2 regions of the Priestia sp. P5 genome follow, and region 1 is predicted to be linked to the other one. Evidence: a T-box and tRNA genes for the amino acid it is inferred to sense, from the RefSeq annotation. Region 1 holds a T-box; the other holds one or more tRNA genes.
What was found. The T-box of region 1 lies ahead of thrS (threonine--tRNA ligase). A T-box ahead of a tRNA ligase gene usually reads a tRNA of that ligase, here a tRNA-Thr.

Region 1 (16,453 bases):
CCTGAGTCCGTACCGCCTCCAGCGATTGCATCAAATTGATATGGAATATTTAATTCATCTGCCACATCTACCACTGTATCTCGAAGTCCTTTATGAGAAACCATGGAAGCATCATATAAAATGATTTGCGGACCATCTCCCATTTTAGAAGATGCTTCTTTATCAGAAACACCAGGTGTATCTCCAGCGATACCGACATCAACAGCAAATGCAATATCCGGTTCAATAAAGTTAGCGGATGTTTTTGCACCTCGGAGTCCAACTTCTTCTTGCACCGTTCCTACACCATACACAACATTTTCATGTTTTTCATTTTTTAAAGCTTTTAATACATCGATAGCAATTGCACAGCCAATACGGTTATCCCAGGCTTTCGCTAGCAGCATCTTTTCGTTGTTCATAACCGTAAATTCGAAATAAGGCACAACCTGATCACCAGGTTTCACTCCCCACTCCGCTACTTCTTCTCTGCTAGAAGCACCAATATCGATGAACATATCTTTAATGTCAACTGGCTTTTTACGAACTTCTGGAGGCAGGATATGAGGAGGCTTTGAGCCAATAATCCCCGTTACCTCTCCTTTAGATGTAACGATGGTTACGCGTTGAGCAAGCATAACTTGAGACCACCATCCGCCTACCGTTTGAAAACGAATAAAGCCGCGTTCATCAATTTGAGTCACCATAAAACCGACTTCATCCAAATGACCGGCTACCATAATTTTAGGCCCTTGTTCATTGCCCACCTTTTTCGCAATCAAACTGCCTAGACCATCCGTCGTTACTTCATCTGCATAAGGTGCAATATATTTCTTCATAACCTCACGCGGTTCACGCTCATTTCCAGGAATTCCTTTTGCATCTGTTAGTGCTTTAAGCATTGTCAATGTTTCATCTAACTTTGTCATATGGATTACCCCTTTCATATGTATACCTCTATTATAGCTAAAAAGAGGTTGAAGTAAAATTTCCCATCCCTTTATTTCTAGTATCCTTGTTCTTGACGCTTAAAATTCACTTCATTTTTTGAGATGTATGCTTCTTCAATATGTTCAGCGGAAAAACCAAACATATCGCCAAGCGTCATGTAAGATACAAACATGTCCACATAGTTTTCTTTCGACTGATCCTGCTCGAAAGCAGCAACTTGTGCAAATACCTGTAAAAATTGTGCTGTTTTTGAATCGCTTGCTTTTGCATTTGGTAACTCAGTTAAATCATCGTATCCTTTTTCAATACCTAAAGAAAGGATAAAATGTACGCCGTCCACAAATTCTTCTAAAATAACAGCGTCTTCAGCGGGAGGTTTGACGCTCCAAAATTTGAAGCAGCGCGTTTCGTTTGCCAGCTCTCCGATTTCGACAAGCATTGCTAAAAGCTTTCTCGGAACCAAGTTTTCCTTATGAAGCTCATGCTTGTCCTCTATATGCTGATCCAGCTGGCGCTGCATGGTAAATAGCTGTTGTAAATTCAATGTAATCACTCCTGTAATTATGTATATCTTCTTCTTTTTAAACCAATAAAGAAATTATATCAAAAATCATGAAACTTTTTAGAAACTCGAACGTAAAGTAAGAAAACTGTGCCTTGTAAAGGAGGGAGCGTTATGTTTGTTATTGTTATCGTTCGCGTGTTCATTTTCGCGCTTGTTGCTTACACGCTATTAAAGCTGGTTCAGCATTTTCGCAGTCCAAAGCGGAAGCTTGTAGCAGCTCAGGAACATCAGCAATTTTTTGTCGTTGACGAAAAAACGAATATCCGCAAAAATTTTCTACTAACGTATAAAGGTATTTTATTTGAAGGAGAAAAATACAGCAATCCCAATGAACCAGAATCTTTGTCAATTACAATGGTGTTAACAGATCCATCTCGATTACATGAACTGCAAAAACAAGATTTCAAGCTGCTGGAAAGCCACGTACACGACATGTATCCAAATGCTCCTATTCGCTGGAAAAGCCCCGTTCGAGAATTTTTACACTGAGCACAAAATCATTTGTGCTCAGCTGATAACAAAAAAGAAAAGTAAGTCAAGAGCAGCAAGAATAGGAAAACCTACTTTAAACGATGTGTGCTTCGTTTTATGACGATAGCAATACATACCAATCAGTCCTCCAATGGCTCCTCCGACAGCAGCTACCGTCCACAGTGTGCTTTCGGCAATTCTCCACTCATGTCTTTTCGCTTTTTGTTTGTCTCTATACATCATTCCTACCCCTACGATATTAATAATAATAAAATAGGTAAGCAGCAGTTCATTCATGATATGTCCTCCGATAGCAAAAAAGCCTCATCATCCAAAGATGACGAGACTTTATATTCATTACTTATCTAAGCCTTTTTTAGCAGCAGTTGCTAATTCAGCAAATGCTTTTTCATCAGCTACAGCTAAGTCAGCAAGCATTTTGCGGTTAACTTCAATACCTGCTAATTTTAAACCGTGCATTAAACGGCTGTAAGAAAGACCGTTCATACGAGCAGCTGCATTAATACGTGTGATCCATAATTTACGGAAGTCACGTTTTTTCTGACGACGGTCACGATAAGCATACATGTGAGATTTCATAACTTGCTGATTAGCAACTTTATATAATCTATGCTTCGAACCGAAGAAACCTTTAGCTAATTTTAAAACTTTTTTACGACGTTTGCGTGTTACTGTACCGCCTTTTACGCGTGGCATAATTGTTTACCTCCTGTATTGTTTCTATCTCAACCCAAATTACTTAATGTTATCTAATAAGTGACGGATACGTTTGAAGTCACCTTTGCTTACTAAAGAACCTTTACGTAATTTACGCTTTTGTTTTGTAGATTTGTTAGCGAATAAATGGCTTGTGTAAGCACGAGCACGTTTTAATTTACCGCTTCCAGTCTTTTTGAAACGCTTTGCAGCGCCACGATGTGTTTTCATTTTTGGCATGGGGTGTTCCTCCTCGTTCTATTACTTTTCGTTTTTAGGTGCCAAGACTAAGAACATGCTGCGGCCTTCCATTTTAGGAGCCGATTCAACTGAACTTACATCTTCGCAAGCTTGTGAAAAACGTTCAAGTACTTTTTGGCCAATCCCTTTATGAGTAATGGCACGACCTTTAAAGCGAATAGACGCTTTCACTTTGTCACCTTTTTCAAGGAACTTGCGTGCGTTACGAAGTTTAGTGTTAAAATCATGTTCATCAATTGTTGGACTTAAACGAACTTCTTTTAAGTTTACAACTTTTTGGTTTTTACGAGCTTCTCTTTCTTTACGTTGTTGCTCATAGCGGAATTTACCGTAGTCCATAATACGACATACCGGCGGTTTCGCATTTGCAGCAACCATTACTAAGTCAAGATTTACTCGTGAAGCAATTTCTAATGCTTCATTTTTTGATTTAATTCCTAATTGTTCACCGTTTTGATCAATTAGACGAACTTCGCGAGCTCGAATGCCCTCGTTTACCATCATGTCCTTGCTAATAAGTAGCCACCTCCAAGGTTTAATGAGCGAATACGCTTGCTTAGACCGATTATTAACTCACACAAAAAAGTGTGAGTACATACTGCACCCACACTTCTATCGTTTTAATTAAGATACGATGTACCTGCTAACTGCTTTATGCGTCACTCAGGTGAGAAGCGGGTGCTTCTTCTTCTGTATAAACAAGTATTCAATTACTTAAGCTATTATAGTATCAACAAAGACAAAAGTCAATGATTTCGTTCTTTTTTCACAACAAAAATTATTGTATCAAAGGAAAACCATTTATGCAACAGTTTTTTATAAATGTTAGATAAAAAAGCAGAGAACTTCAATTCTCTGCTTTTTTCATTAACGAGATGCTTCTGCTTTTACATTTTGTAAAAAGGCTTGGAAATCCACTGTTTCTGAATTCTGCTCACCATATTTACGTACGTTTACTGCTTTATCCTCTACTTCTTTATCCCCTACAACAAGCATATAAGGAATTTTTTGCATTTGAGCCTCACGGATTTTATAGCCAATTTTCTCATCGCGAGAATCAAGTTCCACACGAATACCGGCAAGCTGAAGCTGTTCTTGCACTTCTTTTGCATACTCAAGGTGAACCGTAGGTGATACCGGAATCACTTGAACTTGTACAGGTGCTAACCACGTTGGGAAAGCTCCTTTGTATTCTTCGATTAAGAAAGCTACAAAACGTTCCATTGTTGACACCACGCCGCGGTGAATAACAACCGGTCGATGCTGTTTTCCGTCTTCCCCTACATACGTTAAATCAAAGCGTTCAGGAAGTAAGAAATCCAGTTGAACCGTAGATAGCGTCTCTTCTTTACCAAGAGCCGTTTTAACTTGAACATCTAGTTTTGGACCGTAGAATGCCGCTTCGCCTTCAGCTTCATAATAATCAAGGTCAAGCTCATCCATTGCGTCTTTTAACATGCTTTGTGCTTTTTCCCACATTGCATCATCATCAAAGTATTTTTCTGTATCTTCAGGGTCACGGTAAGATAGACGGAATGAATAATTTTCAAATCCAAAATCTTTATAAACCGCTTCAACTAAGCGAACCACACGAATAAATTCTTCTTTGATTTGATCCGGGCGTACAAAGATATGCGCATCATTCAGCGTCATGCCTCGAACACGCTGAAGTCCTGATAATGCTCCTGACATTTCGTAGCGGTGCATCGTTCCAAGCTCAGCAATACGGATTGGAAGCTCACGATAACTGTGAATACCTTGTTTGTAAACCATCATGTGATGAGGACAGTTCATCGGACGAAGCACCAGGTCTTCGTTATCCATTTCCATTGCAGGGAACATGTCATCTTGGTAGTGCTCCCAGTGACCAGACGTTTTGTAAAGTTCTACACTTCCAAGCACCGGAGTGTAAACGTGCTGATAACCAAGGCTTACTTCTTTATCTACGATATAACGCTCGATAATACGGCGGATCGTCGCACCTTTTGGAAGCCATAAAGGCAGACCTTGTCCTACTTTTTGAGAATTTGTAAATAAGTTTAGCTCTTTACCAAGTTTACGGTGATCACGTTCTTTTGCTTCTTCAAGAAGACGAAGATGCTCGTCTAAATCTGCTTTTGTAAAGAATGCTGTACCGTAAATACGCTGCAGCATTTGATTATCGCTGTCTCCGCGCCAATAAGCACCCGCCACGCTTAATAGTTTAAATTCTTTAATTTTGCCTGTTGACGGCACGTGTACGCCTCGACAAAGGTCAAAGAATTCGCCTTGCTGGTAAATCGTAACCTTTTCACCTGCTGGAATCGCATCGATCAATTCAAGCTTTAGTTCATCGCCAACTTCTTTAAAAAGTTGAATGGCTTCTTCACGAGAAACTTCTTTTCGTTCAATTTCAATATTTGAATTAACGATTTTTTTCATTTCTTTTTCAATTTTACCTAAATCTTCAGGAGTAATCGATTCTTCCATATCGATGTCATAGTAAAAACCGTTTTCAATGACCGGCCCTACACCTAACTGTACTTTTACATCTTTGTATAAACGTTTGATTGCTTGAGCCATTAAATGCGCTGTACTGTGACGCATAATTTCAAGCGCTTCAGGAGCATCTTGCGTAATGATTTCAAGACTGCCATCTTGTTCGATTGGCGTACGTAAATCCAGCAGCTCGCCGTTTACTTTGCCTGCTAATGCTTTCTTCTTTAATCCCGGGCTAATAGAAGCCGCAATATCTTCTGTTGATGATCCTTTTGGATACTCTTTAACAGCTCCATCAGGGAATGTCATTTTGATTACTTCTGACACAACTTTCCACTCCTTTAACATAACTGAATAAACTTTTTGTAAAAACAAAAAACTCGTCCCTTATCAAAAGGGACGAGTTGTGTATACACGCGGTACCACCCTTGTTTCCTCTTCGTATCTTGGATAACCCAAAAAACCCGAAGCGGCTCGAGGTTTTATAACGGAAATTCCGTCAGTAATTACTAGAGGCTCTGCTCGTTTACTACTGAAGTTTAGAGGTGGTAAGAATATATTCCGTGTTAGGAGATTTTCAGCCTGGATCTCCCTCTCTACAAACCGTAAATATACACTCATGTCCTCATCATAACTTGTAACATATAGCTGTTTTTCAATATGCATTTATTATATTCATTTTCAAAATAGAAATCAACCTTTCACGTTATATTTTGCTTTTGATCAAACGGAAATTCATTTTTTTCGTATAACATAACTTTTTCTTGGAAGATATTTTGAATGGTATAAACAAAATCATGATCATGCTGGTCACTATACAGATGAATAGCAGCTGGAGATAAACTCAGCAAAGGCGCGATAATAGTCGAGTCTATGTATAATGATTCTTGTTCAGATAAAAAGGCCTCTGCTAGAGCTGCACATTCACGTTCAGGAATATATCTACTGTTGTGGTCGTACAATACAAACTTGTTTTTATTCAAGTGCATTACATACACGTTACCTGTAGATGATTGTCTTTCATTAGCTACTTGGCGCAGCTGATGAATAAGAATTTGATAGTCTTGTTCAAGCTTATATTCATCAATCGCCAGCTCGGCATAATAGCGCAGCCGCTCTTGATATTCTTTTAAACGGAATTGGAGAAAAGACTCAAAGGTGAATGTTACATTATGAATGAAGAAGTCTTGAAGAGCCTGGCGGATAAGTAATTCTCTTGGAAAAGAAAATGTTTTTTGCGGAATTTCTCCTCTCTCTCCTTCCATAATCCCCCCCATAATTTGAAGCAGCAAATCTTGTTCTTCCTCTTCTGAATAGAAAAATTGTTCTTTTAATATGTTTACCATCATCTTTTTTTCTTTCTTTTTTAAAATTACGTGGGTTAATACCGGTATCACCATGTCTTGTAAAATGGCCTCTCGATTGTATGTCTCATCAATAACTAAAAGCTGATTATTCACCAACTTCAAGCACTGTGAACCATATGATAAAGCGCTTCGCTTCGCGCATAAAGACTCATATACAACGACTGCGTCTTCTACATATTTAAAGAATATTTTCATTCCTCATAGCCCCCCTTTGGACACGCTTTATTAATGTATATGGGGCAACATGCAAAAAAATGAGCAAGTCGTTACAAGAAATGTAAAACGACCTGCTCATCTATTTCGTTTATTCTCTCCATTCATTTCAACAGGAATGGCTAGAGACTTAATTCGTTCCATGACACGAGCGGCTTTGAGCTCTTCCTGCTCGCCTCTTTGGGTATAAGTCAAATGATGTTGAAGCTCTTTAAAATTTAAATTCGAGCTGAAAAATGTCGGCAAATTTTCGAGCATGCGGAATTGTAAAATGGTTCCGAGCACATCGTCTCGCATCCAGCTCGTTACGGATTCTGCTCCGAGATCATCAAGCATAAGAACCGGTACTTTTTTGACATACTCTATTTTCTCATTGAAGCTTTGATCTTGAAACGAACCTTTTAACTCACGCAAAAACTCCGGGACGTACAGAATGGTAGATTTCACTTTCTTTTCGGCTAACGCATTGGCAATTGCTCCAAGAAAATACGTTTTCCCCACACCAAACGAACCGTGTAAATATAAAGCTTTCATTTTCTTATTTGGCTCATATTCTCGCACAAAATCTCTTACTAGTTTAATGGCTTCAAATCTTCCCTGCTCAATTTCGATATCAGACATTGTTGCCTGTAAAATTTCTTTCGGCACGTACATACACTGAATAAAAGATTCTTGTTCTTTTCGCTCATCTTCTTGTACTTTTCTAGGACAGCGTTCATACTGTAAATCAATATTACGACCTTTTACAACCAGCTGAGGGTGGTATCCTTTCACCATGTTGACACAGCTTTGCAGAGAAGGACACTTGTCACAGCATTTGCTTTGGTCGATAAATTCATGCATCTTCATCAGACCTCGGTCGACCATTTGCTCATCTAACTCATGGCGATGCTCTTGCAAAAATGTTTTAACTTCAGGATTAGACAGGATACTGTTTCTTAATGCTTCTAAGCGTGCTTTAAAATCTTTTTTGTTCACTAACTGATTTAGTGAATCATTGATAGGCTTCATCTTTTTCACCTCATCTCTATCATACCTGCTTTTTATTCTTTATGCTTTTGTTTTAGCTCTTGATCTAACTGCTTGAGCTCTTCTTGTAGCTTTCGTTTTTCTTCTTCAAATCCGTCCACTTCTTTTGAAGGCTGCTTTTTCTCTTCTTTTTCTTCATCGCTCAGCCACTCTGGCACCATTTCTTTACGCACGATTTTTCGTCCAGCCGTTTTTTTATTTTGCTTTGCTTCGGTCCAGTTCTGATATTCTTTCTGTTCATTTTTAGCTAAATTCATGGCATCTTGAACAGTTTGTACCTTTTTGCGCGCCCAGTGTCCAGCAATTTTCTCTACATAGCTCTTAGATAATTTCATATCGGATCTTAGCATAACATAGTAAATTAGAACATTTACTACCCCTGGTGAAAGCTTTTGGTTAAACATCACTTCTTCAATCATTTGCAAATCTGCTTTTGAAGGCTCTGCTCCCCCGGAAAACTCGATCAAAAGCTGTCGAGGCGAAGTCACTTCAAGCTGCTGAATAAGCTGCTCTTCTTTCGTCTGCGGCTGCTTTTCCTGCATAGTACGAAGCATAGGAGGCTGAATTTGTTCGCTTAGATTTGGAAGTGCTTCTCCATTTTCAAATTGGTAAAAGGACTGTGCTGCTTTTCTAAGTAATTCAATATCAACTTGATCGTTCTCATTTAGCGAATCGAGCACCACATTTTTCATTTGAAGAGGATCGATACCATATAAAAAAGCTAGCTTTTCAATCGCTTGTTTTACTTTAGATGTAATGGACCTTTTCGAAATCATTGAATCTGTTAGACCTGCTAAAAATAAATCAAAATCAAAGGAATCCGGGCTCATCTCAATAGAAGCGCGTTTGGAGGAATCCACAAAGTCCGTTTGAGCATCAGGAGAAAATACATCCTTGCTTTCAGACTGAAAACTTGGAGCCAGCTCTGTTGCTTTAACTGATTTAAATACATCGTTAAATGAATGCGTCACATCTTTGAACGATTGGTCATCGACGAGTGAATCCGAAAAATAATTTTTCACTTTTTGAAAGATGGATTTTCCGAGTCGGTTATATAAATATACATTTAACACGCCATCGTTAAAAAACTGATGGGGCGTAAGAGGAGGAATGAGCTCATAAATGAACACACGAACATCATCTTCTTCCTTAATATATGTTTTTAACAAACCAATGCCTTCTAATTTTAATCGCTCATGGTAAATAGCTTTCAAATTAATTTGCATCATTGACATTAGATGATGATGCGTAGACTCTTTCCCCCATAAACGGTCTTGTTCCAGCTCGCTCCATAGCGTCATATACAGACCAAAGCACGTCGTACCCACCAACGGCTGATAGAGCATGGTTAAAATCTTTCGGTCGTATTCCTGCAGTATGCCGTTCGAACGAACAACATAACGATCGACCGGTATCATTTCTTTCCAATGTTGTTCTTTCATGTCGTTCCCTACCTACTTTTAAAGTGATAGAAATGACAAAAAAAGAGCCTAAAGAATACTTCAATAGCTCTTTTACAGTCGTTCCTTCTTAATTAAATCTTTTAATTCATCAATAAATACATTGATGTCTTTAAATTGTCGGTATACAGAAGCAAATCGAACATAAGAGACTTCATCGATAGCAGCTAATCGCTCCATCACCATTTCTCCTACCACATCTGACTGCACCTCTGATGTACCCTGACTGCGCAGCTCTGTTTCAATATCGTGTACGGTATCTTCTAATTGTTTTAAGCTTACTTGGCGTTTTTCACACGCCTTAATTAACCCTCGAAGGATTTTGTCTTTGCTGAACTCTTCTCTCGCTCCATCTTTTTTTACAACAATTAACGGAAGTTCTTCTACTTTCTCAAAAGTTGTAAAACGATAGTGACACTCTTCGCATTCACGTCTTCTACGAATAGAGCGGCCTTCTTCTACAGGGCGCGAGTCCAGCACTCTCGTTCCATTGTAATGACAGGATGGGCACTTCATATTCTCAGCTCCAATAATAAACCTTGTTTTTCTTTTTATTTTCTCTTATATAAGTTAATTTCCATCTATGTTAGCCGGCTATTCGCCATTTATTATGATTTTTATCATCATTTCCTTTAACAAACACGATGCTGTATTAAAGGATTTGCTTTATTCCATCTTATAGAAAACAAGGCTTGAATACAAGTAAAGGAAAAGGAATTTCCCCATTTTATTTCCTGAAATTCAAAAATGATAAGGAACTTACGAAGAAAGAGGAATAAGTTTTTGATCAAAGCTCTTATAAAGCGTACGTACAAGTTCTTTACTAAAACCAAAATCAACCGGTACCACCTTTGATTCTGTTGTAGCAGAAAAATCGATAGCGGTTTCAAGAGGACGTACGTTAATAATGGTAATTACAACAAAAGCTTTTCTTCCTTTTACAACGTTTAAGCTAATTTCTCCTCGCTCTTCATACGCAGCAAGTATTTCTATCCCTTGCATGTGCTTCAACATTTCATGAACTTGCTTAAATGCATTCCCAGCCGTTGTTTTGTAATAATGCGTTTTTAGAGTCGGATCTGAATGGTGATCGCTTGTTTCTACATGATTAGAAAATAAAGATTTAACTGCTTGTACTACCCCCATGTTGTTATCCCCTTTGTTTTTGCGTATTAAAAATTTATATACTAAAAAGAGGTGTGTAATACACCTCTTAACTTACGTAATCAATCGACACTATTAAAGTGCATTCGCTTTAGTTTGTTTTACCTGAACAGGACCCATTCCACGTGGCAATTCAATTGTTTCACGTGTCTGTGCACTTAGAGCATCTGCAATATAATCTGCTGCGATTGTAGGATCTAAATGACCACAAGTATAAACATCGATACTTGCATAACCATGCTCTGGGAAGCTGTGAATCGTTAAATGTGATTCTGAAATAATAACAACGCCACTTACACCTTGAGGTGCAAATTTATGGAACGCTACTTCGCGAACTTCCGCACCAGATTTTAAAGCTGCATCAACAAACGTTTTTTCAATATAATCAATATCATTTAACTTATCGAAATCGCATCCCCATAATTCTGAGATGACATGACGACCCATTGTTTCCATAATGATATTTCCCCCTTTAACAATTTTTAATCGTTAAACATGAAGTTCTTTCGCCATATAGCATGTTAACTACCACGGGGGAAAGTTAGTCCAAAGAGGTCCTAACCCTTTAAGTAGCCACATCACCGAAAGGTACACAAGAAGTTCACGAAACATAGTATACTTTGTTTACATTTATTTTGCAATACGTGTTTTAATTTTATTAAATATTGTTCTTGCAGATAGACCTATACAAATTACCCCTGTATTCTCGTGAGACAGTGTGTAAAAGCTTCTAAACGACTATTAATTTTTTATTAAAATTGAGGAAAAGAAACACCCCTTTGCATGCTTATCTTATTGCTTTTCCCTATTCTTTTGAATAAAAACAAAAAAAACAGGGCGATAGCTCCCTGTTTTTTTAAAAGCAATCAATAGCTTTCTTAGCTTACTCTTATTTTTGATCCATTACGCATTTCTGCAGCAATATATCTTACCAAATCGACTACGCGCTGAGAGTAGCCCCACTCGTTATCGTACCAAGCTAACACTTTAATTTTATGATCTTCCATTACAATCGTGGATAGTCCATCTACAATAGCTGAATGAGGATTTGTATTAAAGTCAATTGATACGAGTGGTTCCATTGTTAAATTTAAAATATTCTTTAATGGTCCTTCAGCAGCTTTAATAAACGCTAAATTAACATCTTCCATCGTCACAGGTTTCCTTACATCCACAACTAAATCGACAAGCGATACGTTTGGCGTTGGCACACGAAGCGCCATCCCATGAAGCTTTCCTTTTAAATGAGGAAGAACTAATGAAAGTGCCTTGGCTGCTCCAGTTGTTGTAGGAATAATTGATTGAGCACACGCACGGGCTCTTCGCAAGTCTTTATGCGGATTATCGATATTCTTTTGATCATTTGTATATGCGTGAACGGTCGTCATTAAACCGTTTTCAATTGTGAACGCTTCGTCTAACACCTTGACAACTGGAGCTAGACAATTTGTCGTACAAGAGGCATTAGAGATAATGTTATGCTGATTCACATCAAACTCTCGTTCGTTTACGCCCATCACAATGGTGATATCTTCTTGTTTACCCGGTGCCGTTAAGACAACTTTTTTTGCACCTGCTTCAATATGTAACTGCGCTTTTTCTCTTGAATTAAATTTTCCTGTTGCTTCAACAACTAGATCAATCCCAAGCTCTTTCCAAGGCAAATTCAGCGGATCACGTGAATTTAATAGCTGAATTCTTTTACCGTTAACAATTAGCGCATCATCATCACATTTGACATCTCCATTAAATGGTCCGTGTATAGAGTCATATTTGATTAAATGTGCTAACGTTTCTGCTGGATAAGATGCATTTATTGCAATAATATCTAAATTTTCCTCTATAATCGCTGTGCGAAACACCATTCTTCCTATTCTCCCAAAACCATTAATGGCAATACGTGCTTTCATGGCTATACCCCTCTCTATATGTGTTATACTATTTAACTTTTTATATTGAATAGTATAACATAAATATTTAAAAAGTGAATAATATTAATTTTTTTTAATAAATTATTTTAATTAAGTTTTACTATATGTATATAGCGAGAACAGATATTTAACACATTCTTTTTTAGAAGCCCTTAAATATTCCCAATAAAAAAAGAGTGAATGCAATCATTCACTCTTTAATCTAGCCATAGGGCTAATATACTTAAAAGCTGTTGTTTTGTTTCCTCTACAGGACCGTTGTTATTGATCACCGCATCGGCTAAGGCTACTTTTTGAATCAAAGGCAGCTGTGCATGGATACGCGCATAGGCATCCTCCGTCGAGAGGTTATTACGCGACTTTAACCTTTCTAGCTGCACAGACTCATCGACATATACAACCACTACTTTATCGACTAAGTGTGTCAGATCACTTTCAAACAGCAGCGGAATATCTAATACAACGGCTTCGTAACCTTCCTCTATATAGCTTTCCTTTTGAGAAAGCATTTCTTTTCTTACGGCAGGATGTACAATTGCATTCAACTTTTTACGTTCTTCCTCTTGATAAAACACAATTTCCCCTAAAGCCGCTCGATTAATCTCCGCGTTCTCGTGAAGAATAGAACGTCCGAACGTCTCGACAATTTGTTTGTATGCTTCTTTTCCTGGTTCTACGACTTCTTTTGCAATATGATCAGCATCAATTACTGGAATATTGATATCTCGTAGCATTCCGGTTACCGTGCTTTTTCCGCTTGCAATTCCGCCCGTTAATCCAATTACAATTGACATTGGCCTCTCCTTTATCCCTTTATTTAAAATCTAAAAATACCTAAAATAATGAGCAGAACTCCTGGTACAAACGAGAACATTTTCATCCATGATAAACGTGAAAAAACCTTGCCAAACTGTATACCCGCACTTAAAAAAAGAGAACTCATAAGAGCTACAGCAATTGCTAGAGCATACGGCGAATAACCTAATAAAGCCGCCCCAAACCCTGCTCCAAATGCATCCAGAGATAATGCAATTCCAAGTATAAATGCTTCAATTCCATTGATGGAACCTGAATTATCTAAATCTGCTGCAATTGGCTTTTTCAATACGTTAATGACTAGACCAATTGACTTAATTTCAATTTTCACCAATGTTTTTTCTTCTTTCACTCGAGATGAATCTGCCGGACAAAAAAATTGGTATAAAATCCACATCCCAAGCAGAACAAGAATACCTCCGCCTACTTTATTTAGTACATCCACTGAAAATAGATGCGTAAGTACTTTTCCTAAAAACATAGAAAACATTAAAGAAAATGCTGAGCAACATGAAATAATAAAAATGGATTTCAGCGGGATTTTCACCTTTCGAAGCCCGTATGTCAGGCCAACGCTAAAGCTGTCAAGACTTACGGCAAAAGCAAGAATAAGTAAAGAAAATGTTATCATGATGAGAGGACTCCTTTCCTTTCTGTCTATACGTAGTATATGAAAGGAGCCCATCCATTGTTATTTTTTAGCCGGCTGACAATTTGGGCAGATATGTGTTCCTCTACCGCCTACAACAAATTTTTCAATTGGAGTACCGCACATTTTACAGGATTCGCCTTTTCTTCCGTACACATAAAGCTGCTGCTGAAACATGCCTATTTGTCCCTGTGTATTTACATACGTGCGAATTGTGCTGCCTCCTTGCTTCACAGCTTCTTGAAGAGTCGCTACAATTTCTTTGTACAATTTTTCATACTCTTCGTCTGTTAATTGGCTGGCCACTCGTTCAGGATGAATCCCTGCGCGAAACAGTGCTTCATCTACATAAATATTTCCAAGCCCAACCACGACATTTTGATCGAGTAAAACCGGCTTGATTTTTCGAGAGGTTTTGCCGATTCGCATTTTTAATTGACTAGGATTAAATGTTTCGTCAAACGGTTCAGGTCCAAGGCCAATAAGAGGAGGAAACAGATCTTCCTCTCCCTTTTTAAATAAGTGCATAGTACCAAACTTCCTTACATCCCGGTATCGCAATTCCGTTCCATCCGTGAAGTGAAAAAAGACGTGTACATGCTTATCTGGTTCTTCTGCATTCTCATGGAGAGCATATTTACCTTCCATGCGCAAATGAGAAACCATCGTATAATCATCGAGCACAATTTTTAAAAATTTACCTCTGCGTTCAACATCTCGAATGGTTTGTCCAACAAGCGCATCACAAAACTGTTCAACTTGTTCAGGACGTTTGATAATATTAGGCCATTTAACTGTTACACGCTCAATGGTCTTTCCACTAGCTAATTCAATTAACGTACGTCTGACGGTTTCAACTTCTGGTAATTCTGGCACGTTTGTCACATCCTTTTTCCACTACTTTGCTTCGTACCAAGTCTTTCCGTAAGAATAATCTACTTTCAACGGAACTTCTAGCTCTAAAGCGTTCTCCATTACTTCTGGTACGATTTTCTCTAAAATTTTAATTTCTTCTTCTGGGGCTTCAAAAATCAGCTCATCGTGTACTTGAAGCAGCAGCTTAGCCTGAAGGTTTTCATCTTTTAAGCGCTTATCCATTTCAATCATTGCTTTTTTTATAATATCAGCTGCCGTCCCTTGGATAGGCGTATTCATAGCCGTACGCTCAGCAAAGCTGCGGAGGTTAAAGTTTCGGCTCGTGATTTCAGGCAAGTAACGTCGGCGGTGCAAGAGCGTTGTTACATATCCCTTTTCTTTTGCATCGCGTACAATCGTATCCATATACTCCTGTACACCAGGGAAGCTTTCTAAATAGCGTTCAATAAAAGTAGCCGCTGCTTTTCTTGTAATTCCTAAACTTTGCGATAAACCGTAATCACTGATGCCATAGACGATTCCAAAGTTAACTGCTTTAGCCTGGCGGCGCATATTCGACGTTACTTCTTCTCTTTCGACGTGGAACACATCCATCGCTGTTTTCGTATGAATATCTAAGTCATGCTTAAACGCATCGATTAGCTTTTCATCATCTGCAATATGAGCCAGTACGCGCAGCTCAATTTGTGAATAATCCGCCGCAAATATTAACCAATCAGGCTGTGAAGGCACAAACGCACCTCTTATTTTTTTACCTTCTTCAAGACGAATCGGGATGTTTTGCAAGTTAGGATCTACTGAGCTTAACCTTCCCGTTTGAGTTAATGTTTGATTAAAGCGGGTATGAACTTTTCCATCGCTTTCATGAATAACCTTTTTTAATCCTTCAATATACGTAGACTGTAATTTTCCTAGCTGACGGTATTGTAAAATCTCTGGGATAATATCATGGGTACTAGCTAATTGCTCTAATACATCGGCTGATGTGGAATAGCCTGTTTTTGTTTTCTTTATGACTGGAAGCTGCATTTTTTCAAAAAGAACAACTCCTAGCTGCTTTGGCGAATTAATATTAAATTCTTGTCCAGCGTATTCGTAGATTTTCGCTTCAATTTTTTCAAGCTGCTCTCGAAGATCTTCGCCCATTTCATCCAAACGCGCGCGGTCAATTTTCACCCCTTGATATTCCATATCAGCAAGGACAATGGCAAGAGGCATTTCAAGCTTCTCAAACAGCTCAAACTGTTCATTTTCAACCAATTCTTTTTCTAATACTTCTTTTAAATAAGCTACGGCGGCTGCTTTTCTTATAACATGCTCAGCTAGCTGATCAGCTTCCGCAATGCTTCGCTTAGCTCCTTTTCCATACACAGCTTCATCTGATTGCACTTGATGATACCCTTTTAATTTTGCAATTGTCGCTAGGTCATCATTTGCCTCAGCAGGATTCAAGATGTAAGAAGCAATCATTACATCATGTTCAATTCCTTTAATTTCATGCCCCGCCCATTTTAACGATACAATCG
Region 2 (16,453 bases), 820 kb from region 1:
TTACAGCAGGAACAATACTTGCCGGTGCTTCGTCCGTCTTTTCGGTCTTGTTAACCGCTCGTATTATTCAAGCATCAGGCGCAGCCATTATGATGCCGCTTTTAATGAACGTATTGCTCACAAGTTTTCCATTAGAAAAACGCGGAGCTGCGATGGGGATTTTCGGTTTAGTTATGATTTTTGCTCCGGCAATTGGTCCTACCTTATCAGGGTGGCTAATTGAACACTATGAGTGGAGAATGCTGTTCCACCTTGTTACGCCAATTGCAGCAATTGTGTTAATAGGCGCTTTCTTCCTATTAAAAGACAAAAAAGAAAAAGTGGAAATCAATTTGGATTTCCTATCACTTGTGTTATCTACAATTGGATTTGGAGGACTTCTATACGGATTTAGCTCAGCAGGGGATAAAGGCTGGGATTCTGTGGAAGTATACGGCACCATTATCGTAGGAGCTGTGTCTCTGATTTTATTTATTACGCGTCAGTTCAAGCTGAAAACACCTATGCTTGAATTTCGCATTTTTAAATATCCAATGTTTGCTTTATCATCAACGATTTCAATGGTGATCACAATGGCATTATTCTCAGCCATGCTGCTAATGCCAATTTATGTTCAAACGGTACGAGGCATTTCTCCGCTTCATTCAGGATTACTAATGCTTCCAGGTGCGCTATTAATGGGTGTGATGTCACCGATTACCGGAAAATTATTTGATAAATTCGGAGCGCGTGCACTGGCTGTAACGGGTCTGACGATTACAGCCGTTACGACGTATTTCTTCAGTAACTTAGAGCTTGATACGACGTATACAACGCTCATTACGCTTTACACGCTTCGCATGTTCGGAATGTCCATGGTGATGATGCCGGTTATGACAAACGGATTAAATCAGCTGCCGCAGCGCTTTAATCCGCATGGTACTGCCATGAACAATACGCTTCAACAAGTATCAGGAGCTATTGGTTCGGCTCTATTAGTAACGGTGATGTCAAACCGTACAGCTACGCATGCAAAAGAGCTCGCTCAAGATGCAATGAGCGGAGCAGGAGCAGCGAATGCAACCGCAGCCGGAGCAGCTCAAATGAAAGAACAGATTGGGATGCAGGCAATGGTACAAGGGATTAACGATGCGTTTGCTGTCTCAGTAGTACTAGTGGTAGTTGCCTTAATTCTTTCATTGTTTATGAAACGCGCAACGCCGGCAAGTGAAGATGAAGTGATAAAGGAAAAAGCAGGACGCGAGCAATTTGCTAAATGAAAAAAAATCCCCGCTGAGACAGCGGGGATTTTTTTAGCTTGTATATCTAAAGCTTAAGCCCATTTTCTTTAATAATTTCCGGTAGCCGATGGACGTTTGATCAGCCATAATATGCGCTTCCATCTGCAGGTCTAAAGGCAAGTCTTCAGGTTTTTGGTTTTCAACCATTTCACGGTCTTCGTCAAAGACGCGAAGGTTAAAGTCATACACACCTTCAACGGGAGAATCTTTGTCAAAGTTTCGAGCAATTGGTGCGAATAAACGTGTTTCGCGGGCTGAAATAGGAGAGACTGCATTCATAATCCACAGCTCTGCGCCTTCTGGGAAGTATACTTTTAGCGTAGCTGCAAACGGCGGATAAACATCAAAGACGCGAAGCCATTTAAAATCAGGTGGATTTAAATGCTGCTGTTCTTTGGAATAATTGCTCATGGTGCTCGTATATTCTACATGAAGCCCATACTCTGTATCGCTTACTTTATATTTAGGCACAAAGGCGTTGTTTCGATCACCAAATGTGTCCGTGTGAACCCAAGCAAAATGAGCTACGTCTAAAAAGCCTTCCATTTGACGACCGGCCGAACCCATGATATCAAAGCTCGGACAAACAATTTGCTGAAAATCAGGGTCCTCCCACGCATCGAAGTAAGGCAGGTTATCTTGTTCTCCTGTCAGGGAAGTCCACACTAATCCAAATCGTTCAATAACTGGATAGACGGCCATACACAGGCGGGGAGAAATGTTGGCATCAGGGTGAGCTGGAATCGATGTGCATGCGCCGTCCGTTGCATAGCGGAAGCCGTGGTAAGGACAGACAATTTCATCATCTTCCACCCAGCCCATGCTAAGGGGGGTGCCTCGGTGAACGCATAAATCACGAGCCGCTACTACTTTGTGTGTGGTACGGTATAGAACTAGATTTACATCTAGCAGTTTTACGGACGTTGGTTTCTCTGTTACATCACTGCAGCGTGCGACGGGGTACCAATACTTAGCGAGCGTCGTCCAATCTTCCAGGCTGAACGTGCAGTCTCTTGGGTAGGGAGTTGCCGTTTTTGATTTGGTCATGGTTGGTTGTTGTTCCATCTATTTTCTTCCCTTCTTTTGTAAGCTCTTTTACTAAGGGTAATATAAAAAAAGAAAATTCACACAATTTATGTAAGGAGTTCTAACATAAAATATGGAACTTTGTAGAAAGTGCGAATTTCAGAAGACGCAAATTAGAGAATATACTAATAAAAAAATTTAAAAAAGCGCTTCCTAAATGAATTTAAACGTGATATAATTTTCCAAGACGCTGGTGTAGCTCAGTAGGTAGAGCACTTGCATGGTAAGCAAGAGGTCGCAGGTTCGATCCCTGTCGCTAGCATACTAAAAAACCTTCTTTCTTGTTGAAAGAAGGTTTTTTTATCTGTGTTGGCTTTAAAATTCTTCTCCGAATTATTCTTCCCCGCCTTGTGAAAATTTTAACAGTTTGATAGCCTTATTAGGACGCTGTGAGAAAACATGTGTATCTTTTTCACTATGTCTTATGAATCATATTCAGAAATAATCTTAAAAGAATGTTTATTGCCTCTAAGTATTGGGTACACGAAACTGGGGGGGTTAAATTTCAACAGGGAGTGTGAACGGTAATTTGATTACGTTTAAGAATGTGTCAAAGCAATATCCAGACGGTACGACCGCCGTGAAAAATATTAATCTAGAAATTAACGAAGGAGAGTTTTTCGTTTTAATTGGTCCGAGTGGGTGTGGGAAAACAACCACCTTAAAAATGATTAACCGTCTTCATGATATTACCGAAGGAGAACTATACATAAAAGATAAGCTCGTATCGGACCACAACATACATGAGCTACGCTGGAACATTGGTTATGTCTTGCAGCAGATTGCTCTTTTTCCTCATATGACCATCGCTGAAAATATAGCTATTGTACCCGAGATGAAGCATTGGAAGAAAAACAAAATCAAAACGCGCATTGATGAACTGCTTACCTTGGTAGGACTAGACCCAAAGCAGTATCGAAATCGAAAGCCGTCTGAGCTCTCAGGTGGCCAGCAGCAACGTGTAGGTGTAGCACGTGCCCTCGCAGCTGATCCCCCCGTTATTTTAATGGACGAACCCTTTAGTGCCCTCGATCCGTTAAGCCGCGAACAGCTTCAGCAAGATGTTATTAGCTTAAAAGAAAAAATCAAAAAAACATTTGTGTTTGTTACGCACGATATGAGCGAAGCGATGACGCTTGGAGATCGTATCTGCCTAATGAAAGACGGGGAAATTGTTCAAGTTGGAACCCCGGAGGAATTCATTCAAAAGCCTAAGAATGAATTTGTAAAAACGTTTATTGGAAATCAAGGAAATGCTTTATTTGAGACATTGGATATGTTTCTCAAAGAAAGTGAACAGCCAGACGTAGAACCTACTGAAGAGCTAGCTTCAACCGCTACTGTTCAGCAGGCAATGGACGCCCTTTACGACCATGAAGCAATAGCCGTGAAAAAAGGGAGCAAACGCATTGGCGTTGTAACGCGCAAAACTCTATTAGCGTTTCTTTCTGATAAGACGAAAGAAGGAGGAACGCTGTAATGAATGCACTAAGCACATTACTAGATCAACGAGGAGACGCACTGTTTCAAGCTCTTCTTGAACACATTCAAATTTCAGTACTGGCCCTTGTTATCGCCGTATTAATTTCAGTGCCGCTCGGACTGTACTTAACGAGACATGACCGCATTGCTGAACCGATCATTGGCGTAACAGCCGTACTGCAAACCATTCCTTCACTCGCTTTATTAGGATTACTGATTCCTCTTGTCGGAATTGGAACCTTTCCCGCGGTTATTGCACTGTTTTTATATTCGCTTCTTCCTATTGTACGAAATACATATACCGGAATTAAAGAAGTGGACCCATCTTTAATTGAAGCATCCAAAGCCATGGGGATGAACTCGTGGAGACGATTAATTAAAGTAGAACTTCCTCTAGCGCTTCCTGTCATTATGGCCGGGATTCGCACAGCGATGGTACTCATTATTGGTACAGCGACAATCGTGGCTCTTATCGGAGCGGGCGGACTCGGAAGCTTAATTTTGCTTGGTATTGACCGAAGCGATAATAGTTTGATTTTATTAGGAGCCATTCCAGCAGCATTATTAGCGCTTATTTTTGATGGAATTTTGCGAACGATTGAACACTCAGCTAAAAAAGGGTCCAAAAAACGCTCGTTTATTATGATCATCGTATTAATACTCATTCTTGTTTCTCCGTTTGCAGCTATGAGCGCAACAAAACCAGACCTTGTTATCGGAGGTAAAATTGGTGCAGAACAAGATATTTTAATTAATATGTACAAAGAATTAATTGAAGATCAAACCGATATGAAAGTAAATCTTCGATCGTCGCTTGGAAAAACAGTATTTGTATTTGAGGCTCTGCGTAACAAGGAAATTGATTTGTACCCTGAATATACGGGTACAGCCATTGTGACGCATCTAAAGGAACAGCCGGACAGCAAAGATGAAACAGAGGTGTACAAGCAGGCAAAAGAAGGATTTCAAAAGAAATTCGGCATTGTCTATTTAGATCCAATGAAGTTTAACAACACGTACACATTGACCGTAACAAAAGAATTTGCAAAAGAAAATAATCTAACTACCGTTTCAGATTTGGCAAATGCAACAGATAAAGTAAAAGCAGGGTTTACGCTGGAGTTTAAAGATCGTGAAGACGGCTATGTAGGCATTCAAAAAGAATATGGTCTTACCTTCCCGAATATTAAAACGATGGAGCCGAAGCTTCGCTATCGCGCTGTAGAAAAAGGCGATATTAATATGCTGGATGCTTACGCAACAGATCCTGAAATCAAACAGTTTGGTTTGAAAGTCTTAAAAGACGATCAGCAGTTCTTCCCTCCGTATCAAGGAGCGCCTGTGCTTCGTGAAGATACGCTAAAAGAGCATCCTGAACTGAAAAAAATCTTAAATCAACTGGGCGGTAAAATCAGTGATGACGAAATGCGTGAAATGAACTATCAAGTAAATGCAAAAGGAAAAACAGCTGAAGAAGTTGCTCATCAATTCTTAGTGAAAAAAGGATTAATTAAAGAGTAAAAACGAAGAAAAAAGCTAGGACAACAGTATGTTAGTTGAAAAAAGATCCGAATGATGAATCGTTCGGATCTTTTTATTTTAGTTGGTTCTAGCAGTTGATTCATACTCGATTATTTACTCCATTCGTCCGTCTTTAGATTGGCGTGATTTTGTTAGGTCTCAATCTCTTTTTTATGCGAGAGAAGCATTAATGAAAATGAGGCCTTATGAACAAGCTAAAGGTACCGAATTTGTTTTCTGATGGAAGGGAGGCGCTTTTATGAATTCATTTTTTACGTGTCATCCTGCACAACATTCCTTTCAGCTTTTTTCAGTTGAACATCTTGTAACTTTAGCTATTATCGTGATCATAGGAGCATTTATTTTTTTGTGTCGAAAGCAGCTGCGAAAAAAGAGGTTTGTGTTCGTTTTGATTTCACTCGTTCTAATTACTTCAGAAACGGCCTACCAGGCTTGGGAAATCGTATGTCATCAGTGGTCTGCTGAAACTTCCTTGCCTCTTCAGCTCAGTGACATAGTCGTGCTGCTGGCTGCTGTTATGCTGATAACCAAAAGCAGGTTTCTTTTTTATTTTGTGTACTTCGCAGGAATCAGCAGCTCTGTTCAAGCGATGATTACCCCAGACCTTGGCGGCTATGCGTATGCCCAGTTTCGCTATGTGCAGTTTTATGTATCGCATGGCGGTGTGGTACTTGCTTGCTGTATGCTAATTGCTGTCTGCAGATATGAGCCGACGTTTCGTTCTTTGTGGGTAAGCGTAGTATTTGTTAATCTGTACGGAGGTTTTATCTATGTCATGAATCGTTTACTCGGGGCGAATTATTTATACATGATGAAAAAGCCAGAGCACGCTTCCTTGCTGGATGTTCTTGGACCTCATCCTTGGTATTTAGTATGGATTGAAGGAATCATGATTTTTAGCTTTCTTGTCCTTTATCTGCCGTTTTGGGTACATAAAAAAATTGAAAATGATAAAAGCAAAGTCAATTTTATTGAAGCAGAATGATAATACTGGTAGTTTATAAGTGTAAACTAACTCGGATTTTCTGAAGGAAAAGGAAAGAATGACTGAACAAGCCGTGAGAGGCAAGCGTAAAAAATAGAAAAGAAAAAAGTAAGCACAGACATCAGAAGGAGAGTATCAAAATGAAAACACTGGTTATTTTAGCGCATCCAAACTTAGCATCTTCTCGTATTAATAAAGCGTGGGCAGAGCGAGTAAAAAAAGAGAAGGATGTGTACGTTCATGATTTATATGCAAACTATCCCGATTTCAAAATTGATGTAGAAAAAGAGCAGGAGTTAGCTGTTCAATTCGATCGTATTGTTTTTCAATTTCCATTTTACTGGTACAGCTCACCGGCACTCTTAAAAGAGTGGCAAGATGTTGTCTTAACATACGGATGGGCTTATGGAAGCAAAGGTACTAAACTTCAGGGAAAAGAGTTTGTCGTAGCTACTTCGACAGGGGGCCCTGCAGAAGCTTATCAAGAAGGGGGATACAACCGTTACCCAATGAATCATCTGCTTCTTCCTTTTCAAGCTATGGCAAATTTAACAGGTATGAAGTTCCGAACGCCATTTTTATTTCAAGGAGCAGGCGGTGATCTGAGTGACAAAGTTATTCAAGATAGTGCGGAAAGCTACGCTCGATTGCTAAGATAATAAAAAAAGCCGTGTCACAGCGGCTTTTTAATTTGCGTTTGTTCGTGAGAAAGAAGTAAGCAGCTTTTGAGGAGCAATATCTAATCCTTCAATGAGTAGTCCTGTCATAGCCGTTAGACTCCCGACTTCAAAAGATTCCCCGGCTCTCCAAAATGCTGATTCACCTTGTTTGATATAAATTTTCAGTCCGTTATCGCCAGCTACCCAGCCTTCCCCGTGAACGACTAAAAGAAGCTGTGGAATCGTAGCTTCTTGACGAGGGGTATAATCATTTTCTTGAAAAGATAAAAAGCTGATTTTGACATCTCCAGTATGAGAAAGTAACGGGTTTACTTTATAGGTAGAATGAAGAAAGGAACGCTCTTCTTCAGCTTGAAAACCATATAATTTCATCATTTCATCTCCTTGGCTAAAAAATATAAAAAGAAGTCCTTCTCCTTTCATATACGCATGTAACAGCAAAAATAGAACTCCAAAGAAACGGCTGTTTCTAGGAAAATGGCTTCATTTTTTGTCGAAGCTGAAAATTTTTTGAAGGATAGGGAGGAAAAACAGAAGTTTTTTTGAATAGTATAAAAAAGGTGTCCGCTAATGGACACCTTTTCCTAATTTAAAAATGACTGTAACGCTTGTTTGTTTTCTTCAAGGTCGATGCTTAAAACAGCACCAATACCGGATATTCGTTCATTTGAATAGGAACCTTCAACCGGTAAACGAAGAGATTTTAAATCTGGCTGATTTCCAACTAAAAAATCTTTTCCTATCACGATAAATGTTTTTGGCGGAATATTTGTATCCACATATGGATCAATGACGCCCCATAGCTTAGGAGCTTTCGCCAGCGTCCTTACTTGAAGAGCTTCATCCATTAATTTACCGATCACTTCTTGTTGACGCTTTACGCGCCCGAAATCACTTTGGCTATCATGTCGGAATCGCACGTATCCTAGTAATTTATCTCCGTGAAGAGTTTGTTTTCCAGGTTTTAGCGTCATGCCAATTCCTGATGACATTTCGTGCGGCACGGTAACCGTAATTCCCTCAGGGGCAATCGTATCGGCAACTTTAGAAAAACCTTTAAAATCAACAACGGCATAATAGTTTACATCTACGCCGAAATTTTCTTTAATTGTCTTACGCATTAATTCGGGCCCGCCAAATGCATAGGCTGAATTTAATTTGTTTTTGCCATGTCCGGGAATATCCACATATGAATCACGCATCAAAGAAACAATTTTAGGCTGATTGCTGTCTTTGTCATAATGAGCAATCATGATTGTATCGGCACGCGAATGTTCTTCACCTCGAGAGTCAATTCCAAGAAGCAGCACATTCATGCTATCTAAATTGGCACTTGCACCATTAAAATCAAATTGTCCATCTTTCCCAAAAGCTCCGTCTGCTTCTGCTAACCCTTGTTGGTATTGATAATACACATACGCACCAGCGGCGATTACAAGAATGAGAAAGAAAAGAAGTAGCTTTCTAAAGCGTTTCTTTTTTCTTTGCTTTTTTCTTTTATGTTGTTTACGTTCTGTACGTTCTTCCAAATGTCTCACCATCGCATTCAAAAATATTAATACTTTTTTGTTTGAAACCAACTATGCAAAAAATTATAAAACGACATAATAAAATTAACACTAAGGAATTAGATTAGCAAGTACGTTCACTAGTAAATCTGCGAAGACAGCTAAAATAAGAGAAGTGTACAAATAGAAGAAAGAGGAAATAAAGGTTATTTTTTTCGAGGATATTTGTTATAATCTATCATAGTTAGGGAAAAAGTTCTGCCTTTTAAGAATGGAATAAGAGGAAAGTCTCTGTTTGCGGAGAATCAAATATAGGTCTAAATGCAGAAAAAAGGAGTGAAGCGAATGAGTATATATGTGTCATCTTCGAACCTTGTGCTGATTCCAGAAGCGGCGTTAAGTCATTGGAAACCTTATGGCGCGGGGGAATTGACCGGAGCTATTATTTCAGGTAAAGATAGTGCTGAAATAATTAAAGAGCTTAATCAATCGTCTATTCTGCCTTTTACAAGTTTTTTCTATCGAAAGCATTTTGTTATTCTGTTTGATAAAGAACAAGCGAAAAATCATTTTGAACAGCTGCTTTTATTATATAAATCTCAGGGCTATATTTTTTATTCTTCTACTTTGTACGATGATCACTGGTCCCAGGTCCTTGAAGGAACGAAGCAGCTGCTAACGGTAAATGGGCAAGTGGTGCCGGTGCTCGAGCTTGAACAAAACGGTGAATTTGATGTTGTGCGTGATGACTGCGGTCTGCACATTGTTATAGATGATGACGAAGACGAAGAGAAGCAGCTAGAAAAAAAAGTTCATGAGCTTCCGCTTGAAGAAGGTACCTATTTCATTGGCGATCCGGGATTTGTTGAAAACCGAGACATGCTGGTAAAAGAATATTTTCCTAAAGGTACGTATGAATTTATTTATAGATACGGAGAAAATGGCTGGCTGATGAAAGTAAGTATTCAGCGAAAAGCGATTAAAGAGCAGCTTACTACTCTTCACGCGGCTTTGTCTTAACCTCTATTCATTGTACAATATTGCTAAATAACTATGTTATAATAGTAATATTGCACAATGAAAGGGGTTTTTTTAATGGAAGCACGTTTACAAAAAGTCGTATCGTGGCTGGAAGAAAAGAACGTAGAAGCAGCCTTTATTTCGTCAACCGAAAACGTATTTTATTTAACTGGATTTCATACGGATCCGCATGAGCGTTTACTTGGCTTATTTGTGTTTAACGAAGCAGAGCCGATGCTTGTTTGTCCATCAATGGAAGTGGGACAAGCAAAAGAAGCCGGCTGGAAGTTTGATGTAATTGGATATGAAGACCATCAAAATCCTTGGGAACTTATTAAAGAAGCTTTACATAAACGAAACGTAATAGATGTGAAAAAGGTTGCTGTAGAGAAAGAGCAGCTGCTGTATGCGAGAGCCGAAGAACTGCTTAGCTTATATCCAAATGCTGAGCTAGTCGGAGCAGAAGAGAAATTAAATCAGCTGCGTTTAATTAAAGATGAGCGTGAAGTTGAGATTCTGCAAAAGGCAGCTGCCTTAGCTGATTTTGGTGTAGAAGTAGGCGTAGCTGCTTTAAAAGAAGGCGTTACGGAAATGGATGTTCTGGCTAAAATTGAATACGAGTTAAAGCGAAAAGGAATTCGCGAGATGTCGTTTTCAACGATGGTTTTATTTGGTGAAAAAACGGGAGAAGCGCACGGGAACCCAGGTCTCCGCACGTTAAAGCCAGGAGATATGGTTCTGTTCGATTTAGGTGTAGTGCTAGACGGATACTGTTCAGATATTACGCGTACAGTCGCTTACAAGTCTATTAATGATAAGCAAAAAGAAATCTATGAAACGGTACAGCGCGCTGAGCAGGCAGCACTTGAAGCTTCCAAGCCCGGCACTCGCATTGGCGACTTGGACATGGTAGCACGCAATATTATTACAGAAGCAGGATATGGAGAGTATTTCTTGCATCGTCTTGGTCATGGTCTTGGTATTAGCGTGCATGAGTTTCCTTCAATGAGCCGCAACAATGATGATGTGCTTCAAGAAGGCATGGTATATACAATTGAACCGGGTATCTATATTCCAGGACTTGGAGGCGTGCGTATCGAAGATGATGTAATCATTACAAAAGATGGATACGAAACGTTAACGAAGTACCCAAAAGAATTACAAATTATTTCATAATAATGTCATAAAAAATAGAGGCTGCCGTGGTGCAGGCTCTATTTTTTTATGGGAAAAGAAAAAATTGGTTAAGGTTTCTTGTTTGCTTCTTGATACAATTTCATAGTATGTTACGAAACGATAACATTTCTATCACATTTTCTAAAAACTATATCGTAAGCGAGTGCAGTAGTATATGCTGTACAGTAGGGAGCTTTTTAAGGTCGCAAGCAAGGAGGTTTTTTATGAGTAATTTTACAAAAGATGAAGAATTAATTATACATAAAGCAATAGATGTATTTGGTCAAAAGGATCGAATTGAAGATTATTCAGATGAAAGAAAAAAGCATGGTATTCACGTTGTGGCGTGTGAAAATCATCCGCGTCAAGATGTAACCGCGTATGCAACGCTCGGTGGTCATCAATGTCCGACAGGCTACACAGTTGGAGGGATCCCGCTTCGAATTGAAATCGTTGGGGCTTGTCATGAGGAATTCGGTATTTATTCTGCTATTTTAGCAAACTGTATTTTCCATATGATGAAATCTCATGTGTCCATCTTCCCAGGAGCTATTTATAAAGACGTTATCGCAGTCCTTGATGACAGCTTTCATATGCAGCATATTTTGCTGATTCCGCCGTTTTTATGGGATAATTTTTCAACGATTGAACTATCTGATAAAAAAGTAACGTTCCTGCAGGCCGTTCCGATTTCAGAAAATGAACGTGCTTTTGCACTTGAGTACGGGGTAGATTCGTTGCTAAGCCGCTTTGATGCTGAGCAGGTGAATGTTTTCAATTTAGAAAGAAGATCTGTTGTATAAACAAAAAGAGCGCCGACTGAGACGCTCTTTTTTGTTATTGATTAGTAGGTCAATTCTTTTTGCGGTATAGCTTTTTTATGACTCGTTTGGTAGCTGTGAAGCACCATGCCTGCTATGATAACTCCCATTCCAACCCAAGAAAGAATCGATGGCAAAGGGCTTGATAGAAGGAAGACCTCTCCTAGCAGGGCAAATAAAACTTCCATCGATTGTGTAGCTTCAACTGCACCTAACTTTTGAGAATCTTTTTTAACAAGGTCGGTTGCTGCAAAAAATAAGACCGTTGCACATACTCCTGAAAGTAAAGCAACTAAACTGCTTTGATAAATCTGAGTTGTTTTTGGTAGTCCATCGGTCACGTAGGCATAGACAGAAAGAATAATCCAAAACGGCAGGCTTGAAAGCGTCATTCCAAGCACGCGCTGAAACGTATTAAGTGACGACACTTCCATCATTTTACGGTTGCCAAGCGGGTACGCAAAAGAGGCAATCAAAATGGGAACGGTACAAAGCAAGGCAGTAGCGGCCGACAGTTCAGTCGCATGCTCAAGCTGCATGAGCACAACTCCTATTAAAATAATAAACGAAAAACCTAGCTGCTTGAAAGGAATGCCTCCTAGCTTCTTTCTTTCCTTGTAAAACAAAGGAGCTAGGAGAGACCCCGATAAAATTGTGATTTGCCAAGTTCCTGCAATAAGCCAGCCGGGACCGTAGGCTGAAGCAAAACAAAGAGGAGCGTAAAATAACCCAAATCCAACCGTGCTCCAAAGCAGCCATTTTTGCGGCTGGGCTTTTATTTCTGCCACCACAGGTTTAATACCACCCCAAAAATAAACGAGTACAAGCAAAAGAGGTACCATAAAAAAATAGCGCAGCGACGCGCTCCACGCCCAGCTGCCTCCGGATAAATCCATCGCTCTATTTAAAACGAATGTAAAAGCAAAAAAGAATGAAGCAGCAATGCCTAATGAAAGAGGCTTCACTTGGATTCCTCCTCACTTGTCAGCGCTTCACCTAGCGTCAGCCAGTTCGTTTCGACAAGCTGCGATGTCAGTGCGGCATCTTTTTGACCGCAAGCGTTTATGATTTCTTTGTGCTGATCAACGGAAGCAAGGCTAGCAAGAGACGAAAAACGAGCGATTTCCAGACGTTGAATTTTGGAGCTTGTTTGTTTTACAACACGTTCTAGCTCTATATTGTTCGCCCGTTTTAAAAAGACGGAATGAAATGCTTCATCCGCTTCGATCGCTTTAAGGACATTTCTTGTTTTGATTGCATGTTCTAGAGATTGATTGTGCTTGATTAGTTCGCCCATATCTTCTTCTTGTAACGAAGTACAAGCCAGCTTAGCAGCAAGTGCATGAAGAGCTGCGACGACAATAAAAGATTGTTTTGCCTCCTCAAGGTTTAATGGAGCCACTTTTGTAGAAGAGCCGGGTGTCGTTTGGACAAGGCCTTCATCTTCAAGTCTTTTTAATGCTTCTCGAACAGGAGTGCGGCTAACTCCAAATTGCTCAGCCAGTTCTTTATCCTGAAGCTTTTGTTCCGGCTGAAATTCAAGCATGACAATATTGTGTTTAAGTGTTTGATAGACTTCTTCCCTTAAAGAAAGTCGTTTGAGAGGTTGAATGTTATTTTTCATAAAACCAATATATCGCATATTACATTAAATAACAATGTGCAAACTAAAAAAACTTCGTCTAAAAAGCAGACAGCTGCTTTTTAGATGAAGAGCTTAATTACTGCTGCGCAAAGATTTAGATAAAATGCTCGCAATCGCTTTGCTGTGCTCAACCTGCGTTTTTTTGGACTCTTTTCGTTCAAGAGCTACTTTTTGAAGACTTTTTTCTTCTTCAGTTTGAGCAATAACTTGAGGAACGGGGGCAGGTTTCCCGTTTTCTAATGCAACAAAGGTGAGAAAAGAAGTAGCTGCAATACGCTTAATGCCCGTTAACAAATTTTCTGCAATCACTTTAACAAAAATAATCATGGAGCTTTTTCCTGTAACAACAACGAATGCTTCATATGAAATAAAATCTTCTTCGGTGACGGGTTCGATAAAGTCAACGTGATCAATGGAAGCCGTAACACACGACTTTCGGGAATGTTTAGCTGCTGAAAGAGAAGCCGTCATGTCCATGTCAGCGACAATTTTTCCCCCAAAAAGGGTGTGGTGATTGTTTAGGTCATTTGGAAAAATGTGCTGTGATTTGACTACTCGTGAGACGCTGCAAAGTACTGCTTTTTCACTCATTGAAAACACTCCTTCAAACTGTTTATATGGTTTAATGTATGTTGACTACTTGTTCTTATGTATACAAGTTATAGAAAGCCTTTTCGTAAAAAGCTCTTCAAAAGCTTCTATATGGTAAAATAGAACAAATATGAAAGAGAGGATGAGAGCATGAACTTAACTCAATTTTCTAGAAGAAAATATACGGATTCCCCTACACCTTTAGAAAAGCTATCGGTTTTATCTCAGCAGTTAAATGGACCTTCAATTTATATGAAGCGCGATGATATGCTTGGACTGACAGGAGGCGGAAATAAGACGCGCAAGCTTGAATATTTAGTAGCTGATGCAAAGGCGCAAGGAGCAGACGTACTTGTAACGTGCGGTGCGATACAATCCAATCACTGTCGTTTGACGCTCGCTGCGGCTGTAAAAGAGCAAATGAAATGCGTGCTCGTATTAGAAGAAGGGGAAAATAAAGCAAGCGATCAGCCGACAGGAAACTATTTTCTTTATCATTTATTAGGCGCTCATGACATGCGGTTTGTAGCTGAAGGTTCTGATTTGACAGCGGAAATGAAAAAAGTAGAGCGAGAGCTAATTGAAAAAGGTCATAAACCGTATTTAATTCCAGTAGGAGGTTCGAATGTTATCGGTGCAACCGGATACGCTGCCTGTGCACAAGAGCTGCTTATGCAAAGCTATGAGCAGCAAATAAAGCTTAGCCACGTGGTTTGCACAAGCGGCAGCGGAGGCATGCACGCGGGGTTAGTGGCAGGCTTTCAAGGTCTTCAAAGTGACGTATCTGTTATTGGAATGAACGTTAGTCGTGCTAAAGAAGAGCAAGAAGCAAAAGTTGCTAAGCTGACGAGTGAACTTTATGATCATTTACATAGTAAAACGCCTTTTAAAGAAGAAGAGATTGTGTGTATGGATGAATACGTAGGTCCAGGGTATGCTGTTCCGACTGAAGAGATGGTGGAAGCAGTCAAACTTGTGGCCAGTACGGAAGGGATTTTATTGGATCCTGTGTATACGGGAAAAGCGATGGCTGGTCTAATTGATTTAATTCGAAAAGGTTACTTTAATAAGGATGAAAATGTGGTGTTCGTCCACTCAGGCGGTTCACCGGCTCTTTATGCCTATACATCAATTTTTTCATAAAAAAGCAAGGGATTCGGCTCCCTTGCTTTTTTAGTTTATATAGGAATAGTAAGTGAAAACGTTACTCCGGTGTCTGTATTTTCAGCCGTAATTGCTCCGTCGTGCATCGTAATAATACGCTTTACGATACTTAAGCCGATACCGAATTCACCGTTTGCTCCTTTTTTAAACGGTTCAAACAAGTGTTGAAGCACGCTTTGATCAATCGGCGGACCATCGTTGCTGATTGTACATTGAACGTTCGTTTGGTGTTTAGCAAGTGAAAGTGAAACCTTCGTCTCGGCATAGCGCAGCTGATTGTCGAGTACATTTTCAAGAACTTTTGTCCATAGCTCTTTGTCTCCTTTAATTGTTGCGTTTGCGTCGTCAAATTCCCACTGTATTTCAGGGCGCCTCCACCGCAAGCGATCCACTACTTCATGAAGAAGTGCAGTAAAATCAAAGTCATCTTGTGCAAGCTGATGAGTGGACATATAGTCAAGCTTGGTTAAGTAAAGCAAATCGCGGATTTTTTTCTCAAGATTTTTGGATTCATCTTCAATAACTTTTACCGTTTGAGATAAATCACCTTTTGGATAAATGCCGTCTTGAATCGACTGAGCGTAGCTTTGAATAACCATAACCGGTGTTTTTAAATCATGTGAAATATTTTGAAGCAGCGTTTGCTGTGCTTCATCTTTAGATACGAGCCTTTTGCGCATTTGCTCGATGGACGCGCCTAGCTTGCCAATTTCATCGGAACGGTTCACTGTAACGGGCTCATGCCAATTTTGTTCGGCAATTTTTTTCACATCTTTTTCAAGCGATACAAGCGGCTTGCTTAAATATCTTGATAGCCAAATAGATGGAAGCCAGCTGAATAGAAATACAATTGAAATTACAAGAAGCAGCTGTTTAAACAGAGTAGAAGTGAGCGCGTTGCGATACGTATCCCACGAAAATGAAAGCAAAAAAGCAGGCTGTCCGTTTACACTTACTTTTCGAATTACATAAAAAAGTGTCCGGTTGCCAAGATCTTTTTCATAGCGAGCGACGATTTTTCGCTGATTGATTGCATCTTCCTGTGCTTTTCTCAAAAAGTCTTGAGGCAAAACCCGTGATGAAAAATAAGAGATATCCGCATGTTCAGGCAATAAAATATGATCCACGGTTCGATTGCCAAGTGTTGGTTCACTGTCTTCATTGCTAAAGTAGTATTCACCTGAGCGGCTTGGCAGGCCGTATTCTTTTAAAATATGCTGTTCATTTTCAATAGTGGTATAAATTTCATTCGTGAAGAACTGCCTGAGCGTCGTTGGAAATAAAATAGCGAGCAAAATTGAAATAAGCAGTAAAATACCGGAGATGACGAGCCAAATTTGAAATGCAAGCGACTTGTTTTTCATGCTTTCATCATCCGGTATCCATATCCATAAATCGTTTCAATTCGTGCTTGCGGCATTTTTTTACGCACGCGCCTTACTAAATCATCCACCACTCGGTCTGTGCCAAAAT

Region 2: it encodes a tRNA-Thr, which carries the amino acid that the T-box ahead of thrS (threonine--tRNA ligase) is inferred to sense. The anticodon was not compared.

Annotation. Positions count from the first base shown of each region.
Region 1 is NZ_JAKWFJ010000001.1:140,400-156,852, reverse strand. Features, by position in the region: gene MMB69_RS00780 (M42 family metallopeptidase) at 1-908, opposite strand, end outside; gene MMB69_RS00775 (dUTP diphosphatase) at 986-1,474, opposite strand; gene MMB69_RS00770 (hypothetical protein) at 1,607-1,984, shown strand; gene MMB69_RS00765 (DUF1294 domain-containing protein) at 2,003-2,263, opposite strand; gene rplT (50S ribosomal protein L20) at 2,324-2,683, opposite strand; gene rpmI (50S ribosomal protein L35) at 2,723-2,923, opposite strand; gene infC (translation initiation factor IF-3) at 2,945-3,448, opposite strand; ribosomal protein L20 leader region at 3,518-3,640, opposite strand; gene thrS (threonine--tRNA ligase) at 3,812-5,770, opposite strand; T-box leader at 5,815-6,063, opposite strand; gene ytxC (sporulation protein YtxC) at 6,124-6,984, opposite strand; gene dnaI (primosomal protein DnaI) at 7,081-8,013, opposite strand; gene MMB69_RS00730 (replication initiation and membrane attachment family protein) at 8,046-9,473, opposite strand; gene nrdR (transcriptional regulator NrdR) at 9,546-10,007, opposite strand; gene MMB69_RS00720 (hypothetical protein) at 10,251-10,637, opposite strand; gene speD (adenosylmethionine decarboxylase) at 10,731-11,111, opposite strand; gene MMB69_RS00710 (glyceraldehyde-3-phosphate dehydrogenase) at 11,534-12,565, opposite strand; gene coaE (dephospho-CoA kinase) at 12,784-13,380, opposite strand; gene ytaF (sporulation membrane protein YtaF) at 13,404-14,033, opposite strand; gene mutM (DNA-formamidopyrimidine glycosylase) at 14,094-14,927, opposite strand; gene polA (DNA polymerase I) at 14,949-16,453, opposite strand, start outside.
Region 2 is NZ_JAKWFJ010000001.1:962,120-978,572, forward strand. Features, by position in the region: gene MMB69_RS04915 (DHA2 family efflux MFS transporter permease subunit) at 1-1,259, shown strand, start outside; gene MMB69_RS04920 (aromatic ring-hydroxylating oxygenase subunit alpha) at 1,293-2,345, opposite strand; tRNA gene MMB69_RS04925 (tRNA-Thr) at 2,556-2,628, shown strand; gene MMB69_RS04930 (ABC transporter ATP-binding protein) at 2,896-3,846, shown strand; gene MMB69_RS04935 (ABC transporter permease/substrate-binding protein) at 3,846-5,369, shown strand; gene MMB69_RS04940 (YwaF family protein) at 5,629-6,375, shown strand; gene MMB69_RS04945 (NAD(P)H-dependent oxidoreductase) at 6,516-7,034, shown strand; gene MMB69_RS04950 (cupin) at 7,062-7,430, opposite strand; gene MMB69_RS04955 (LCP family protein) at 7,640-8,596, opposite strand; gene MMB69_RS04960 (hypothetical protein) at 8,909-9,583, shown strand; gene MMB69_RS04965 (M24 family metallopeptidase) at 9,659-10,759, shown strand; gene MMB69_RS04970 (suppressor of fused domain protein) at 10,984-11,562, shown strand; gene MMB69_RS04975 (DMT family transporter) at 11,604-12,545, opposite strand; gene MMB69_RS04980 (GntR family transcriptional regulator) at 12,542-13,222, opposite strand; gene MMB69_RS04985 (acyl-CoA thioesterase) at 13,298-13,816, opposite strand; gene cuyA (D-cysteate sulfo-lyase) at 13,967-14,959, shown strand; gene MMB69_RS04995 (sensor histidine kinase) at 14,995-16,344, opposite strand; gene MMB69_RS05000 (response regulator transcription factor) at 16,341-16,453, opposite strand, start outside.